2 regions of the Paracoccus suum genome follow, and region 1 is predicted to be linked to the other one. Evidence: riboswitches for the same ligand, from Rfam matches in the RefSeq annotation. Region 1 holds a riboswitch; the other holds the start of a gene.
What was found. A riboswitch is a leader RNA that binds a small molecule or an ion and turns the genes downstream of it on or off. The one in region 1 is predicted to bind cobalamin.

Region 1 (3,371 bases):
GTCGATCAGGACAGGGACATGCGGCGCGTCCAAAGCCTCAATCCCCGGCCGGCGCGGCAGAGGGGGGCGCCGCCGACAGCAGCGACAACGGATCGGCCCCCGGCGCAAAGGTCGGCATGGATGCCTCCATCTCGCGCAGGTCGGTCTCGTATCTCTCGGGGGTGGAGAGGCGCAAGTAATCGCCCAGCGCGACGAACAGCGCCCGATCCCCGAGGCCGATCTTTTCGCGCAGCTTCTGGGGCAGGACCAGCCTGCCGTCGCCGTCGATCTCGGCTTCTTCGGACAGGCCGAACATCATGGTCTCAAGGTAGTTACGCTCGGGAGAGCCGATCGCCTTGGTCGCGATCAGCGCGTCGATCTGGTTGATCGCCTCGATGGTGTAAAGGCGCAGCTGGGTCCAGTTTTCGAACCCGTACACGATGACCAACTGGGCGCGGCGACCGGCCTCGAACTCGGGATCGCAGGCCTCGAACACGCGGCGAAACTTGGCCGGGATCGAGAGACGGCCCTTGCCGTCCACCTTCACCTCTTCCGAGCCTCTGAACCTGCGCGCCACCGCAATCCCTCGTCACCGTCCGCCCTATCCGATTGCCGGATAGAGAAAGGGCGGATCGGGCCGCTGCCACTGCCCGATCCGCCGCCCTCGTTCCCATTCCTGGGGCCCGGTTGTTCCGGGCTGGTCCGACCTCGTTGCGCCACCTGGGGGAGGTGCTGCTCGCGCGCGGGCCGTCCTTTTGCGAAAACGGGTTGCCTGTATGAAGCTGCCTGCTTCGGGGTCTTTGACGCCCCTTATTCTCCCGTCCTCGTGAGGAAGGGATGCCATGGGATTTCATGGGTAGCAACGGAAAATTTTGCGACAGTCCTTCGATGCAGCGAAGGGTCGCTCGTGAACGAAGATCGAACATAAGCGAGACGGCCGAAATTATGTCCACATATAGTCGAGTACCACCCATACCTCTCTAGGTGTGGTAGTAGAAAACAGTGACTTTTTTGACCCATGTTTTCCCAGATCGTAAGCGGCGGTCTCCGTGCCGACCAGTCGAGGCCTGTCAAAGCTCCATCCGCCGTCCCTCCTCGAATCGGAATCACGGCGCCTCACGGCCACGTGAATCCCGAAATTTCCCTTTAAACGGGTGATTTCTTCTCCCGACGGCAGTTCGCGCCGCCCGCACAGTTCCAGCCCAGTCCCATGATTTCCCAGGGGTCGCCGCTCGCGCGATTCGCCGCCGCCCGCTTGCCGCATCCACCGATTATGGCTAAGGCGGCGACATCTCGGTTCCGGGCGTGCCCGGTGAAAAGGGAACGCGGTTCGACGCCGCGGCTGCCCCCGCAACTGTAAGCGGAGAGCGAGGCCGGACAACGCCACTGCCGCAAGCGCGGCGGGAAGGCCCGGCCAAGCATCGACCCGCAAGCCAGGAGACCTGCCGAGGTCGATCACCCAGTCCGGGCGCGGGGCGCGCCGGGGGCGCGGACAGGTCCGTCGCGGTGGCGCCAAACGAACGTCCGCAAGCGGCCCTCGGGCCGCAAGCCGGACGGCCACCGCAACTTGCGCCGGAACGTCCGGCGCCCGACCGCAAGGACGCGATCCGTCATGCCATTCCATCCCGGCCCCCGCCCCGCCACCGCCGCACTGGCCTTGCTGACGGCAATGGCGGTCCCCCTCGCAAGCCATGCCCAGACCGCTGCCGAAGCCAAGCTAGGCGCGACGCTCACCCTCGATCCGATCATCCTGTCCGCCGGCCTGACGCCGGTGCCGCAGGACGAATATGGCCGCGCCGCGACCGTGCTGGACGGCGATGCGCTGCGTGAAAAGGGCGTTCAGACCCTGACCGAGGCGCTGCGCGAAGTTCCGGGCATCAGCCTGGTCGGCAGCGACCCGGCGACCAACACCGCCCGTATCCGCGGCCATTCCGGCGCACAGACGCTCGTGCTGATCGACGGGGTCGAGCAGATCGCCGACCTCGGCGGCACCGCGCTCGGCCGCTTGCCGATCGCCGACATCGCCCGGATCGAGGTGCTGCGCGGCCCGCAGGCGGCCAGTATCGGCACCGGCGCCGCGGCCGGCGTCATCTCGATCGTGACCCGCCAATCCGCGCCCGGGCTGCACTACGGCGGCAGCGTCGAGGCGGGCGGGGCGCGCGGCGCCTCGGCCTGGGTCTCGCAGCGCGGCGCGCGGGCTGGCATCCTGATGGCCACCGAATGGCGCGAGGATCTGGGCTGGGATGTCTCGGGCGACGGCGGCGAAAAGGACGGCGTCATCAGCCGCGGCATCCGCCTCGCCGGGGACGCGGCGCTGACCGACGATCTGACCGTCGGCTTCAACCTGCGCCGCGCGACCGAGAGCTATGACTTTGACACCACCTCCTTCGGTCCGACCAGCGAGTCCGACTACATCGTTGACGACCGCTATCCCCATGGCCGCGCCGACCGCCAACAGGGCCAACTGTGGCTGGAGTGGCGCGCCACCCCGGCGCTGACCCACCGGCTGTCCTATGACGATGCCCGTTACGAACGGACCAATGCCTTTTCCGCCGCCTTCCCGGCGACAGAAACCGACGTCTCGCGGCGCGCGCTGCGCTATCGCCTCAGCTATGCGCTGGACGGTCGCGCGGCGCTGGAATCGACCAACCTCGTCAGCCTGATGGCCGAGCGGGTGGTCGATGACAGCCCGTTGGACGACCGCTTTGACCGCGCCACCAACACGCTGGCGCTGGAATACCGCGGCGAGGTCGCGCCCGGCCTCAGCGTGCAAGGCGCGGTGCGGCGCGATGCCAACGACGCCTATCGCGATGCAACCTCGTGGAATGCGGCGCTGGCTTATGTGATCCCGGGCCGTGACATCAAGCTGCATGCCTCGGCCGGGGATGGCCGTCGCAAGCCGGTATTCTACGAATTGTTTGGCGACGGCATCTACACCATCGCCAATCCCGACCTGGCGCCCGAGCGGGTGCGCAGCCTCGATGCCGGCGTCACCCTGCCGCTGGGCGGGCGCGGACAGGCCGACGTGACCCTGTTTGCCGAAAACGCGACTGACCGCATCGCCTACGTCAGCCAGCCGGATTTCACCGGCCAGTACCGGAACGTGCCCGGCACCAGCAAGCGGCGCGGGGTCGAGGCCTCGTTCCAGTGGGAGGCGAGCGATCAGTTGGCCCTGCGCGGCCACGCCACCTGGCTGCGCAGCACCGATCCGCAGGGCGAACAGGAACTGCGCATCCCGCGCAGCCAGATCGGCCTTGGCGCGACCTGGACCACCGCCGACGGCCGCGGCAGCCTCAGTGCCGATCTGCGCCACCTCGCGGGGCTGCGCGACATGGACCAGGTGCGTTTTGCGCCAGTCAAGCTGGACAGCTTTTCGGTGATCGATGCCGCTG
Region 2 (3,371 bases), 950 kb from region 1:
CCTGCTCCATCGCCTTTCCAATGGCGGGATCAAGGCGGCCCTCGGCCATATTGACCCGCGCGGCCGCCAGCTTGATTGCGCCAAGCGCACGGATCACCGAGGCCGGCTGACGTTCCCAGCCGATCTTGAAGTTGCCAAGCGAGCGCTGCGTCTGCGCGCCCCAGTAGCGATCGGAGGGCACCTCGAGGGGGCCAAAGCTGTCAGTCTCGGTGCGGGTCGTGGTCATGCGCGGGGCCTCCATCCGGTGTCGCCGGGGTTCTAGGAGGAAGGTGGCCGCCGCGCAATCGACGCCGCCCGCTGTGGGCGTCCGCTACTTGCGCCACTTGTCGAGGCTGACGACCTCGGCCGAGCCGCGCTCTGCCTCTGGGGCGTCGACCTGGGTCGGGGCGTCCGGGACCTCCTCCGGGGTCATTTCGGCGTCGTCATCCTCGTCCTCTTCCTGCGTCTCGAACCGCAGGCCGAATTCGACCGAGGGGTCGACGAAGGTACGCAGGGCGTCGAACGGAATTCGCAGCCGCTCCGCCGCGTTGCCGAAATTGAGCGTGACGGCGAAGGCGTCGGGCGTGATTTCGAGGCCTTCGAACCAGTGTTGGATGACGATGGTCATCTCGGCCGGATATCGCGCGCGCAGCCAATCCGCCATCTCGACCCCGTCCTCGCGGGTGTCGAAGGTGATGAAGAAGTGGTGGTCACCGGGCAAGCCATGCTCTGCAACGCCGGTGAGGACGTCGGAAATGAGTCCCTGCATGGCGCGGTGCATCATGCTGCCGTAATCGATTCCGCCTGCCATGCCGCCCCCGCTGCGTCCCGTTGCGATCCGTCGCGGCCGGCACGGCCGCGCGTTCGATGAACGCCCTTGGGGACGCCCGACTCGCGCACACCATAGGGGCGGGCGCCGGGGCGGGAAAGGCCTGCCGCTACGAGTGGCTGCGCACAAAGGCGCGGGCGTGCGGGAGGTCGAAGGGGATGGGAAAAGTCCCAGGCTTCTGTTGCCAGGCGCCTGGGGGCCCCGCCTTACGCTGCTAGGCGCAAGGGCTTAGTTTTCGATCACTCGAACTGCTTACGCAGCAAGGGCGACCGGAGCACGGTTGTCATTGGCAACTGTACTTTTCGGACCGATAACGGTGGTACCTCACCGGGACAAAGCAAACACCTTTGAACGTCCGTCGATCCTATTTCGACCCCATGCACCCCCAATGCGGGTGATTTTGGTGGAGTCGCCGGGTACCGCCCCCGGGTCCGAACCGCCTATTACGTGCGCGTTTATGTCCATAGCCCGGGTTGCCCCGAACAGATCGAAGATAGGCGGCCGCGTGCGGCGCCGCAAGTGCCACAGGGCTAGTCGTCGCGGGTGATGAGATAGTCGCGGACAAAGCCCGCGGTGACGCGCCCCCAGTCGCTGGCGGCGGCACGGCGTTGGTGGGCGGCGAAGGCGGCCTCGTCGACAAAGGTTTCCGCCACGCGCCAGCCGCGCGGCCCTTCGGGCGTGACGGAAAAGGCGACGCATCCCGGCTCGGCGAGCGTCAGCGACAGGTGGGCGGGCAGGTGCTCGCGCAGGACGGCAGCCTCGGCCTCGGTTTTGCAGCTGATCAGCCCGTTCAGATGGACATTCGGCATGGGTTTTCCTTGGCGATACGGTCGGTGCTCTTGGTGTATTTTTGCCAGCCGACTCGGGCGGTGCGGGTTGAAGCGGTGTCAAGCGATAACTATATATTGACGACTGTCAGGAGCGTGACCCAAGATGCAGGTGCTTTGGTTCCCGAAGGGAAAATTTCCTAACGGGGTTAAGAGGGAAGCCGGTTCGATACCGGCGCTGCCCCCGCAACTGTAAGCGGCGAGTCGCAGGTCCAAGCCACTGGCGCAAGCCGGGAAGGGGACCCGCAACGTTTGAGCCGCGAGCCAGGAGACCTGCCAGAGCACAGAAAGACGACAGGCCGGACGGCGGGTCCGGGCTGCGTGGAACGGGGCCGTTGGCATCCGTGATCGCGCGCCTACCCCCCGCCCCCGACCTGCCGAGGCAGACAGCGCGCCATCACCGCGACGCATAAAAAGAGGATCGACCATGACCAGCGCCATCACCGTTTATTCCACCCCCGCCTGCGTTCAGTGCACCGCGACGACCAAGGCGCTCAGCGCCCGGGGGTTGGACTACCAGATCGTCGATCTGACGGCCGACGGCGAGGCGATGTCGATGGTCGCCGGTTTGGGGTATCGTCAGGCACCTGTTGTGGTCGCGGGCGAATCGCATTGGTCGGGCTTTCGCCCCGACCTGATCGGCGCGCTCGGCTAGGTCCGGGAGGGGCGCATGGCCGGGGTCTGGTATTTCTCGTCGCGCAGTGGCAACACCCGGCGCTTCGTCGAGGCACTGGGCATGCCAGCGCACCGGATTGGCCGCGAGGGCGCCGACACCCCGGATGGCCCGTATGTGCTGATCTGCCCGACCTATGGCGATGGCGAGGGGAGGGGCGCGGTGCCTAAGCCCGTGATCCAGTTCCTGAACGATCCGCAGAACCGCATCCGGCTTGCCGGCGTAATCGGCGCGGGCAACCGCAGTTTTGGCAGCAGCTTCGCGCAGGCCGCCGATGTGATCGCCGAAAAATGCAAGGTGCCGCTGCTCTACAAGTTCGAGCTGGCTGGCACCGAAACCGACCTTGCCCGCGTTGATGCGGGACTGAAGCGCCTTTGGGGGAATGAATGCTTGACCACGGCCTGACGGCGACGCGCGATTACCATGCGCTGAATGCGATGCTGAACCTGTATGACGCGGACGGGCGGATCAATTTCGCTGCCGACCGCATGGCCGCGCGTCAGTTCTTTTTGCAGCATGTCAATCAGAACACGGTCTTCTTTCACTCGCTGGATGAAAAGCTGGGTTATCTGGTCGATGAGGGTTATTACGAGCGCGAGGTCCTGGCGCAATATCCCAAGGCTTTCCTGCACGACATCTGGTATGCCGCATTCGCGCGGAAATTCCGTTTCCCGACCTTCCTCGGCGCGTTCAAGTATTACACCTCCTATACTCTGAAAACCCGCGACGGCGCCCGCTATCTGGAGCGTTACGAGGACCGGGTGGTCATGGTCGCGCTCGCCCTCGCGCGCGGCGATCAGGATTTCGCCATGCGCCTGATGGACGAGATCATTTCCGGCCGCTTTCAGCCAGCGACGCCGACCTTCCTGAACGCGGGCAAGGCCCAGCGCGGGGAACTGGTGTCCTGCTTCCTGCTGCGGCTGGAAGACAACATGGAATCGATTGGCCGCAGCATCAATTCGGCCCTGCAATTGTCCAAGCGCGGCGGCGGCGTCGCCCTGATGCTGACCAACCTGCGCGAGGCGGGGGCCCCGATCAAGGGGATCGAGAACCAGTCGTCGGG

Region 2: another riboswitch for cobalamin. It lies ahead of nrdH (glutaredoxin-like protein NrdH); the one in region 1 lies ahead of DRW48_RS07630 (TonB-dependent receptor plug domain-containing protein).

What each region holds. Positions count from the first base shown of each region.
Region 1 covers NZ_CP030918.1:1,558,235-1,561,605, forward strand. The annotation lists gene rsmH (16S rRNA (cytosine(1402)-N(4))-methyltransferase RsmH) at 1-42, opposite strand, end outside; gene mraZ (division/cell wall cluster transcriptional repressor MraZ) at 38-556, opposite strand; cobalamin riboswitch at 1,257-1,443, shown strand; gene DRW48_RS07630 (TonB-dependent receptor plug domain-containing protein) at 1,592-3,371, shown strand, end outside.
Region 2 covers NZ_CP030918.1:2,511,419-2,514,789, forward strand. The annotation lists gene fumC (class II fumarate hydratase) at 1-226, opposite strand, end outside; gene DRW48_RS12275 (SspB family protein) at 311-790, opposite strand; RNA gene ssrA (transfer-messenger RNA) at 975-1,331, opposite strand; gene DRW48_RS12285 (putative quinol monooxygenase) at 1,339-1,617, opposite strand; cobalamin riboswitch at 1,737-1,930, shown strand; gene nrdH (glutaredoxin-like protein NrdH) at 2,063-2,290, shown strand; gene nrdI (class Ib ribonucleoside-diphosphate reductase assembly flavoprotein NrdI) at 2,306-2,713, shown strand; gene nrdE (class 1b ribonucleoside-diphosphate reductase subunit alpha) at 2,695-3,371, shown strand, end outside.